3 regions of the Bacillus sp. SH7-1 genome follow, and region 2 is predicted to be linked to each of the others. Evidence: riboswitches for the same ligand, from Rfam matches in the RefSeq annotation. Region 2 holds a riboswitch; each other region holds the start of a gene.

Evidence for each region. A riboswitch is a leader RNA that binds a small molecule or an ion and turns the genes downstream of it on or off. The one in region 2 is predicted to bind lysine.
Region 1: another riboswitch for lysine. It lies ahead of lysA (diaminopimelate decarboxylase); the one in region 2 lies ahead of DN390_RS05665 (amino acid permease).
Region 3: another riboswitch for lysine. It lies ahead of DN390_RS02645 (aspartate kinase); the one in region 2 lies ahead of DN390_RS05665 (amino acid permease).

Annotation. Positions count from the first base shown of each region.
Region 1 covers NZ_QNUD01000041.1:116,654-119,946, forward strand. The annotation lists gene lysA (diaminopimelate decarboxylase) at 42-1,358, opposite strand; lysine riboswitch at 1,539-1,720, opposite strand; gene DN390_RS25855 (DUF3888 domain-containing protein) at 1,810-2,205, opposite strand; gene DN390_RS25860 (LTA synthase family protein) at 2,457-3,293, shown strand, end outside.
Region 2 covers NZ_QNUD01000006.1:22,601-25,893, forward strand. The annotation lists gene DN390_RS05655 (DUF3626 domain-containing protein) at 1-266, opposite strand, end outside; gene racE (glutamate racemase) at 376-1,206, opposite strand; lysine riboswitch at 1,407-1,588, shown strand; gene DN390_RS05665 (amino acid permease) at 1,736-3,160, shown strand; gene DN390_RS05670 (ABC transporter permease) at 3,221-3,293, shown strand, end outside.
Region 3 covers NZ_QNUD01000004.1:5,380-8,672, reverse strand. The annotation lists gene DN390_RS02645 (aspartate kinase) at 133-1,362, opposite strand; lysine riboswitch at 1,562-1,748, opposite strand; gene DN390_RS02635 (DoxX-like family protein) at 1,940-2,848, shown strand; gene DN390_RS02630 (DUF4166 domain-containing protein) at 2,852-3,293, shown strand, end outside.

The DNA.
Region 1 (3,293 bases), on a different contig from region 2:
TAAAAAAGGAATTGCCCATCCGAACAACTCCTTTTCCCCATTTAAACAAGTTCTTTAATACGTATGCGATCGTTCCCAATAATATTTTCATATGTTTCGCGCTCTACAACAATTTGGGATGTACCGCCTTTCGCGAAGACGACAGCTGGTCTACGAATCCGATTATAATTATTCGCCATCGAGTACCCATATGCCCCTGTACAAGAAATTGCTAATAAATCGGCAGAAGCAACTTTCGGTAGAGTAATATCCCAAATTAACATATCTCCACTCTCACAGCACTTCCCAGCAATCGAAACGATTTCCTCATTCTCATCATTCCCTCGATTCGCTAACATCGCTTCATAACGAGCGTTATATAAAGCTGGTCTTAAATTATCAGTCATCCCACCATCCACTGATACATATTTCCGAATACCAGGAATGTCTTTCACAGATCCGACTGTATAAATTGTCGTTCCAGCATCGCCTACAATACTACGGCCTGGCTCAACCCATATTTCTGGCAATGGATAATTATATACTGTAAATTGTTCTCTCACTGCACTTGTTACAGCACGCACATATGTCTCAAGAGTTAATGGTGTATCTGACTCTGTGTAGCGTATTCCGAATCCTCCGCCCACATTTAGCACTTTTACTACATAGTTCGTTCGCTCTCTCACTTCTTCTAAAAATTGATGAAGAACTTCAATCGCTCGAACAAATCCAGCCGTTTCAAATATTTGCGATCCGATATGTGAATGAATTCCTAACACATTATAATTTGATTTTTGTAAAGCAAGCTCAATTGCCTGCATCGCTTGACCATTTGATACGCCAAATCCAAATTTCGAATCATCTTGACCTGTTGTAATATATTCATGTGTGTGCGCCTCTACTCCAGGCGTTACACGGATTAATATGTTCACAAATTTCCCGTGTTGCACTGCTAAATCATGCAAAATTTCTAATTCCAAGAAATTATCTACGACAAAACAACCAATATTCGCCTGAAGAGCCATCACGATCTCTTCTTCTGTTTTATTATTGCCGTGAAAATGAATACGCGATGCTGGAAATCCCGCTTGAAGCGCAGTATATAATTCTCCTCCAGAAACAACATCTAATGACATATTCTCTTCACGAGCTACTCGGCACATCTCCATGCACAAGAACGCCTTGCTTGCATATGCTACTTGATAAGAGAAACCACTTTCTTTAAAAGCACGATGAAACGCGCGGCACTTTCCTCGAATTGACTCTTCATCGTATACATAAAGTGGTGTTCCGTATTGTTTTGCTAGCTGCGTCGTATCGCACCCTCCAATTTCTAAGTGTCCTTGCCCATTGATTCGGCTTGTGCCGTGTAAATACATTTGAATTCCTCCCTTATTTCCTCTAAAACTCATAACCCCAATCTTCTATTCATTGCAGCACGCTTTTAGATAGACAAAAAACGCGCGGAACAATGTTCACACGCGTTTCTTATTAGGAAAAATATATATTGAAAAAATAAACGAGTTGTTATCTCCTCAAAATAAGAAACCGCATCAACATCTCCAAATAGCTCTCCATAAAATAAATCTTATGACAGTACTACATTTATTCAATGCAGTCCCAATATATGAATAAGATGGTTATTCTTATATTTCGGCAATAGTCCCTTTCAACCTATGATCACAGATTCCATTAAATCTCCCATAGCTTACTCTTTCCTATCGCGGCCTCTACCTTTGAGAGTAGATGAGGTAAGTCTATTTAATTTTCAAACATCTAATTGTTGCTATTAACAATACCAAAGGATCATTTTATTTGTCAAACAATTTTTTATATTGTTTTTTTACAGTTTAGTTTCGTATCGTTTGGTAAGCGCTTTACTAAAATCTTTGTCACTTCCCATTCGCCTTCTTCGTTATTAAATGTAATCGTTACCTTCTCAAATGGTGGAGCAATTTTCCCAGCAACACGTTCATACTTTATCACTTCAATACTCGCTTGAAATAAATATGTACCGCTATACATTTTTTTTAAACTAATAATTTTAGGACATTGATAAGGCTTCAAGCTCCCATATTGTTTTTCAATTGCTTTATTTATTTTCGGGAATAACACAGAATAAAGGGCATCTTCCATAAGAGGTGCATCATATTGAGCTACCGACACACTCGGTGAAGCAAAAAGTATAACACTACTGCATACTATAAAATATAATAATTTTCGCATTATAACCTCCGTATTGTTACACGATTCTTTCTGCGCACGATAATCATACATAGAAACTCCGTTTTATTGTCTCCTACTGCCCTTTTTCTACTCAATTATTATAAAAAAGTCCACAACTCTCTTTTATTTTCGTATAATGATACTCATAGTATAATAAACATAATAACAAAGGACTGTTCGTATATATAAAATGAGGCGCTAATCAAATCGACTCATAAGAACCGTCATGCTTTTTAGGAGAGGAGTATATTATGCTACAACGTCTGTTTCCAAAACTGCGATTCGCACTCGTTGCAGTCGTTTTATTATGGATAAAAACATATATTGTGTACAAGCTAGCATTTGATATTAAAATTGATAATTTCTTTGAAGAATTTATGCTTTTTATTAATCCACTGGCTGCGTTACTTTTATTTTTCGGTTTTGCTTTATTTGCATCTAAACACCGGAACCGCATTATAGTTGGAATTAGTTTTATACTTTCATTCATTTTATTTGGAAATGCAATGTTTTATGGGTTTTATAACGATTTCGTTACATTCCCAGTGTTATTCCAAACAAATAATATGGCTGATTTAGGGACAAGTATAAAAGAACTCTTTACGTATAAAACATTACTTTTATTTGCAGATGCGATTATTTTAATGTTTCTTTCGCGTAAATTCCCGGCATTTTGTGACAAGACGCCGCTTTCTCGCTCTGAGAAGCGAACTTTCTTTAGCGGTGTAACAGCTCTATTAGCACTACAGATTGTTGTTTCCGTTATTTATAAACCACAAATGTTCTCACGCTCATTTGACCGTCAAACTGTCGTGAAAAATTTAGGTTTATACACATATCATCTATTCGATATTACACTTCAATCAAAATCTTCAGCTGAACGTGTATTTGCAAGTGGGGACGGGTTCTCTGAAATTAAAAACTATACAGACTCAAAAGATAAGCAAGTTGATAAGAACTTATTTGGAGCTGCAAAAGGTAAAAATGTAATTTTGATTTCAATGGAATCTACACAAAGTTTTGTTATTAATAAAAAAATAAATGGAAAAGAAATTACTCCATTTTTAAACGAATTTATTAAAGATAGT
Region 2 (3,293 bases):
AATGTTTCAAACTGACTTTTATATACTCCTTGCTCAAACAGTGCTTCAGCAACACTTTTCATATTCGAATCTAGTCTGTCTGGATGAAAGTGTAAAGCAATCCTTGCATGAGATTTTAAATTAGCGACAGCTTCTTCAAATATTTCCTCTGTAATATTAGACATGTTAAGTATATGATTAATTGTTGCTTTCGCCTCACGTTTTTCGTTCTCTGCATATTTTGAAATATACTCTAAAGCAAATAATTGAGATCTTGATAATTCCATAATCCAATCTCCCCTTTAATTGAACTGCCCTTAAACACTTCAATTAAAAGCTTATTCTTTCCTTCTTATGAAACGAACCTGATTTATTAAAAAAGTAATTTAATACATCCTAATTATACATACACGCATTTTTCATCGGCAAATGTACACATTCTACAAAAATTTGATACCCTAGCCATCGCTCAGCAATATGTTCAAATGATGAAACAGAGCCTGTTGTAAAAAATCGATGCTTAGGATTCAAATTGTCAGCCAGAATTCCTTTGTGCTGTAAAATTGTGCTTAACTCTATCGCTGTTTCTTCTGCAGAACTAATAATCGTTACACCCTCTCCTAGTTCCTCTTTTATATAAGACTCTAAAAGTGGATAATGCGTACACCCAAGAATTAACGTATCTATATCTTCTTTCGTTAATGGCAGTAAAGCTTGTTTCACTTGCTGCGTTACATATGCTGTATCTTCTAATTGATTTTCTACAACTGTAGCTAAAGTCGGGCACGCGTGACTATGCACTTTCAAATATGTATCAAGCTCATGTAATGCTTTTTCGTACATATTAGATTTTATCGTACCTACAGTTCCAATTACTCCGATTTTCCCTTTCTTCGTCACTTTAATAGCCGCTCTTGCTCCCGGATGTATAACGCCAATAACCGGAATAGAAAGTGCTTCTTGCAACGCAGCCAATGCAGCAGCTGCAGCAGTATTACATGCTACAACTAGAGCTTTTAACGGAAACTGTTTGAGGAACTCAACCATTTCAAATACGAAAGATTGTACCTCTTCTACACTTCTTGGCCCATACGGACAACGCTCATTATCACCAATATAATAAATGCTCTCTTTAGGCAATTGTCTTATAATTTCGCTCGCAACTGTTAATCCCCCAACTCCCGAATCTAACACACCTATTACTGAATGTTTATGACATACAGACATATACTTCATCCCCTTTTCAATCATCTAGCGCTAATAACATTTATTATATTATGAAAATTCAATATTACATAATAATCCCTCATACTTTTAATCACAAACTCTTCTCTATAATCTGATTATTACTATATCCATTGACGTATAAAAATTCATTTGTTACTCTTAAATACGTTAATTTAATATTTAAATCCTCATTCGTATCTCGGTGAGGTAGAGGTTGCAATTATTAAGAGTATCATTTCCGGAGATGTAGTGGCATTGATGAAGGAATGAGAAAGGAATGGTTGCCGAAGTAAGTTGTGTCCACCATGCACACTTGCTGGGTCTGCATTTAATAAGTGCAGAACTGTCACAAACGTTTCGTTTGTGGAGAGCTATCGAGAGGTATGTCGTGGGTTTCTTATAAGATAGAAAGCATGTAGCGGCAAATTACGTGCTTTTTTTGTTTTGTTTGGGACTTCTCTTCCTGACTCAGGAAGACATACATATCTCCTCGCTTGACTTGGTTATACTAACTTTGGAGGTATTTTCTATGCAACAAAAAAAATGGGGCTTTTGGGTACTCACAGCTTTCGTTGTCGGTAACATGGTTGGCGCTGGTATTTTCATGGTGCCAAGTACGTTGGCACAAACAGCAAGCCCTCTCGGTGTCACTTTAGCTTGGTTAACAACAGGGTTTGGTGTTTTAATGCTAGCTCTTGTTTTCGGTAATTTAGCAATTCGTCGTCCTGATTTAACGACAGGACCACAAAGTCATGCATATGCCTTATTCTCAACACCAAAAAAGAAAAAAATGGCTGGTTTCAGTATGGTATGGGGATATTGGGTTGCAAACTGGGCAAGTAACGTTGCCATCATTACATCATTTGCGGGATATTTATCACTCTTCTTCCCAATTATGAAAGATACACGACTACTATTTTCAATCGGTTCGTTTAACATAGAAGTCGGAAAACTAATTACATTTACGATTTGTTCCATCTTACTTTGGGGAACTCATATTATATTAACTAACGGTGTAAGCGGAGCTGGAAAGCTAAACTTCTTAGCAACAACAACGAAAGTAACTGGATTCCTTTTATTCATCGTCGTTACGTTATTTGCATTCGAAGCTTCTAAGTTTGGACAATGGTACACACCGATGATCGATAAATCAGGTGTATCACACGGTCTTCTTTCACAAGTAAACTTAGCTGCTCTTACAACACTTTGGGCATTTATCGGAATTGAATCAGCGGTTCTTTTATCAAACCGTGCTGTTTCTCCAAAAACGGTAAAACGCGCAACAGTTGCTGGATTACTTATTACAGTTGCGATTTACTTAGGAATTACAATTTTAACAATGGGTGTCCTTCACGTTGATACATTACAAGCTTCTGAACGTCCATTAGCAGATGCATTAAATGCTGCAATGGGTCACGGCGGCGGGAAACTGATGGCACTACTTGCTCTTACTTCCCTATTCGGTTCGATCTTAGGCTGGATTTTATTAAGCTCAGAAGTACCTTATCAAGCAGCAAAAGAAGGTTTCTTCCCTTCCTTCTTCACGAAAACAAATAAAAAAGGAAGTCCAATTTACTCATTACGATTAACAAACATTATGTCGCAAGTGTTCCTATTCTCAACATTATCAGGAACCATTGCGGAAGCTTATACATTCGTTATTACCGTATCAACACTGGCCTACCTCATTCCATATCTCGTTTCACCGATCTTCCAGTTAAAACTAGTCGCAACTGGTGAAACGTATAAAAATGAAATGCGGGCAAGAATTACAGATGGTATAGTCGCAGTGATCGCACTTTGTTACGCACTATGGGTTATTAAAACCGGTGCATCCGATATAAAAACATTCCTTCTCGGAATTGGTTTATTCGTAATCGGTTTTGCCTTCTATCCATTAATGAATCGTGATCAGAAAAAAAATAACGAAAAGAAAAACGGGCAAGTTGCATAACGCAATTTGCTCGTTTTTTCTTTTGCAAAACATATATAATAGAACAAAGAGGTGAAAAACATGTCAATCGAATCACTATGGAGCAGCCGCTTCCAACAACATATTCAAAATATCATTACATACTTTGCACGTA
Region 3 (3,293 bases), on a different contig from region 2:
CCGATTGTTGAATAGAATGACTTTATTTTAATGTAAATAAATTTCTCGTCACGCTATACAATGCAAACAGCTTTCTATTTATATAGGAAGGAAATAGATTCATATAATTTGTTTTACGTTTACGAGTGGAAATTAACTCATCTGCACTAAAGGCTCGATTTTCGCCATAAATGATTGATGCAGCGCCTCAACACCTGTTACTAAATGAAGGCGGTCAATAACGACAGAAACTTTAATTTCTGATGTACTTACCATTTTAATATGAATATCTTCTTCTTTTAAAGTAGTGAACATATTTGCAGCAACACCTGGATTAGAGACCATACCAGATCCTACAATTGATACTTTTGCTAAATGGTTTTCATGTTCTACTGATACATAGTGAAGTGCTTCTTGGTTTTGTTCCAACACTTCTAATGTTTCTCTTAAATCATTAGAGTGGATGGAGAAGGAGAGATGCACAGTTCCTTCATTTGTAATACTTTGAATGATGATGTCTACATTAATATGTGCTGCTGCTAATGTAGAGAAAACAGTGGAAAGCGAGCCTTGTTCTAGTCCTTTAATTGTGACACGTGTAATATTATCTTCAAATGCAATACCTTTAACGATTGATTGTTGTTCCATGTTACATTCTCCTTTTACAATTGTTCCGTTTTCTTGTTCCATACTTGAGCGAACTTCTAAAATGACATTATGATTTTTAGCAAATTCAACAGCACGTGGATGTAATACACCAGCACCGAGGTTTGCAAGTTCTAACATTTCGTCATAAGAAATTTCATCTAATTTGTAAGCATCTTTTACAACTCGTGGATCCGTCGTATATACGCCGGTCACATCTGTGTAAATATCACATTTTTTTGCGTTTAATGCTGCTGCTAATGCGACAGCGGTCGTATCAGAACCACCGCGTCCGAGTGTCGTAATTTCATGATCTTCACTGATTCCTTGGAACCCAGCTACAATAACAATCGTGCCTTTAGTAAGATAAGACTGAATTCGATCCGTATTAATTTCAGTAATCCGTGCACTACTATGTACAGATTCTGTCGTAATACCAGCTTGCCATCCTGTTAATGAAATCGCGTTATAACCTTTCGCTTGTAGTGCCATCGTTAATAATGAAATAGTCACTTGCTCTCCTGTTGATAGAAGCATATCCATTTCGCGTTTACTCGGATTTTCTGTAATCGCGTTAGCAAGTGAGACAAGTTCATCTGTACTTTTTCCCATTGCTGAAACGACAGTGACGATACTATGTCCTCGTTCATATTCTTCAATAATTAAATTGGCTACATGTTGAATGCGCTCAACGCTTCCGACAGAAGTACCACCAAATTTTTGTACAATCGTTTCCATTACGAATTCCTTCTTTCATCCATTTTTAAGAAAAGATTAGGACATATATAAATCCCAATATTCCTGTAGTTACCAGAGAAAAACAAAAAACACCATCTCAAATAAGTGAGGATGGTGCTGTTACAGGAAAAGGGAAACAGAAAACGGAGCTAATAAAAAAACCGCCAAAAAAGGAATACCATAAAAATGATATCTCTTTTTTGTAGATAGCTCTTCATACGTACACGTCTGTACATATGACAGTTCTGTTTCTATTCGAAAACAGCCCCAATCGATAAATACAGAGAAATATATCGATTTCGGCAATACTTCCTTTCATCTAATTTCATGGACCTCTCTGTGTCTCCATTAGAATACTCATAAGTATCGCAACCTCTATCTCACGTTTTAGGCGAGAGTGTTTGATTTATGAAGTTGTTGGTAACATTTGTTTTATAATAATTTAAATTTTTCGGGGAAGCAAGTGTTTTATATAAATTTTAAAAATTCTTTCTCTTTACGAAAAAGTTTGTGAAAAAAGTAGCAAAATAAATTCATTGCATGTACATTAAAATTATAGTACATAGGAGGTGGAAGAATGAAGGGGAAAAAGCCTATTTATGTTTCGGCAGAAATGAACACAACAATGGAGAAATTATGGGAATACACGCAAGAACCACATATACATACAGAATGGGATGCTCGCTTTTCTGAAATTTCATATTTAGAGAAAAAAGAAGGAGAACCACAGAAGTTTTTATATAAAACAAAAATCGGATTTGGACTTGAAATAGCTGGAGAAGGTGAATCGATAGGTGAGATAAGAAAAGAAACGGGAGAACGTATTTCTTCTTTAAAATTTTGGACGGATAATAAATTATCTCTTATTCAAATAGGGCGTGGTTATTGGAAGTATACACCGAGTAAAACATACATTCATTTTGAGACGCAATATGATTATGATACGAGGTATGGTCGTATAGGAAATGTAATAGATTCATGTATTTTTCGACCGTTATTAGGCTGGGCGACTGCTTGGAGTTTTGATGCTTTAAAATTATGGTTAGAAAAAGGACTTCATCCTAGGTTGCTAATGAGAAGAACGATGACATATTGGATTGTATGTTTTTTATTTGCATTTGTATGGATGTATCAAGGAATAGTACCGAAACTAGTGTTTACTCATTCAGAAGAAGTAAAAATGCTATCTGTGATGATTGGTTCAACTGCACATAGTATTTTTGCACTTAAAATAATCGGAATATTAGAAATTATTTTTGGTGTCATATGGCTGTTGCCATTTCCAAAAAGAAAAGTATTTATAGTACATATTTTTATGTTAATAGCCTTAACGATAGCGGCAGGCTTTACGAATATCGCAAGCTTTACAGAGTCGTTTAATCCAATTACATTAAACGTTCTACTAATGGGGTTATCGATTGTCGGTTATATAAATAGTTTTGATTTACCAAGTGCAAAAAATTGCAAGAGGAAGAGAAAGGGATAATGTATGGCTAATATTTATGAAAGATTATTAGGGAATTCTTATAAAAGACTTCATCCAAAATTACAGAAACGCTATGAGATTACAGAAGAAAATAGCTTTACTGGAGAAGGAAAGATGGATGAAATTTACGGTGGTTCTTTTTTCGTAAAATTAATATTAAAAATTGCATCGAAGTTTCGAATGTTTTTCTCAGAACGGGGAGAGGGAGTTCCATTTATAATACATAATACAGCTGAACGAGATGAATATGGAAAAGAAATTGTAAAGTGGAATCGTACTTTCTATTTCCATAATAAGAAAAGATATTTTAATGCAGTTATGCAGTTGGATGAAACCGAAAATGAAATTGTAGATTATTTTGGTGAACCACATATACTCGTCTCTACATTAAATTTTCATATTGATGAGTTAGGGGCAATGCATATTTCTTCGAAGAAACAATGGT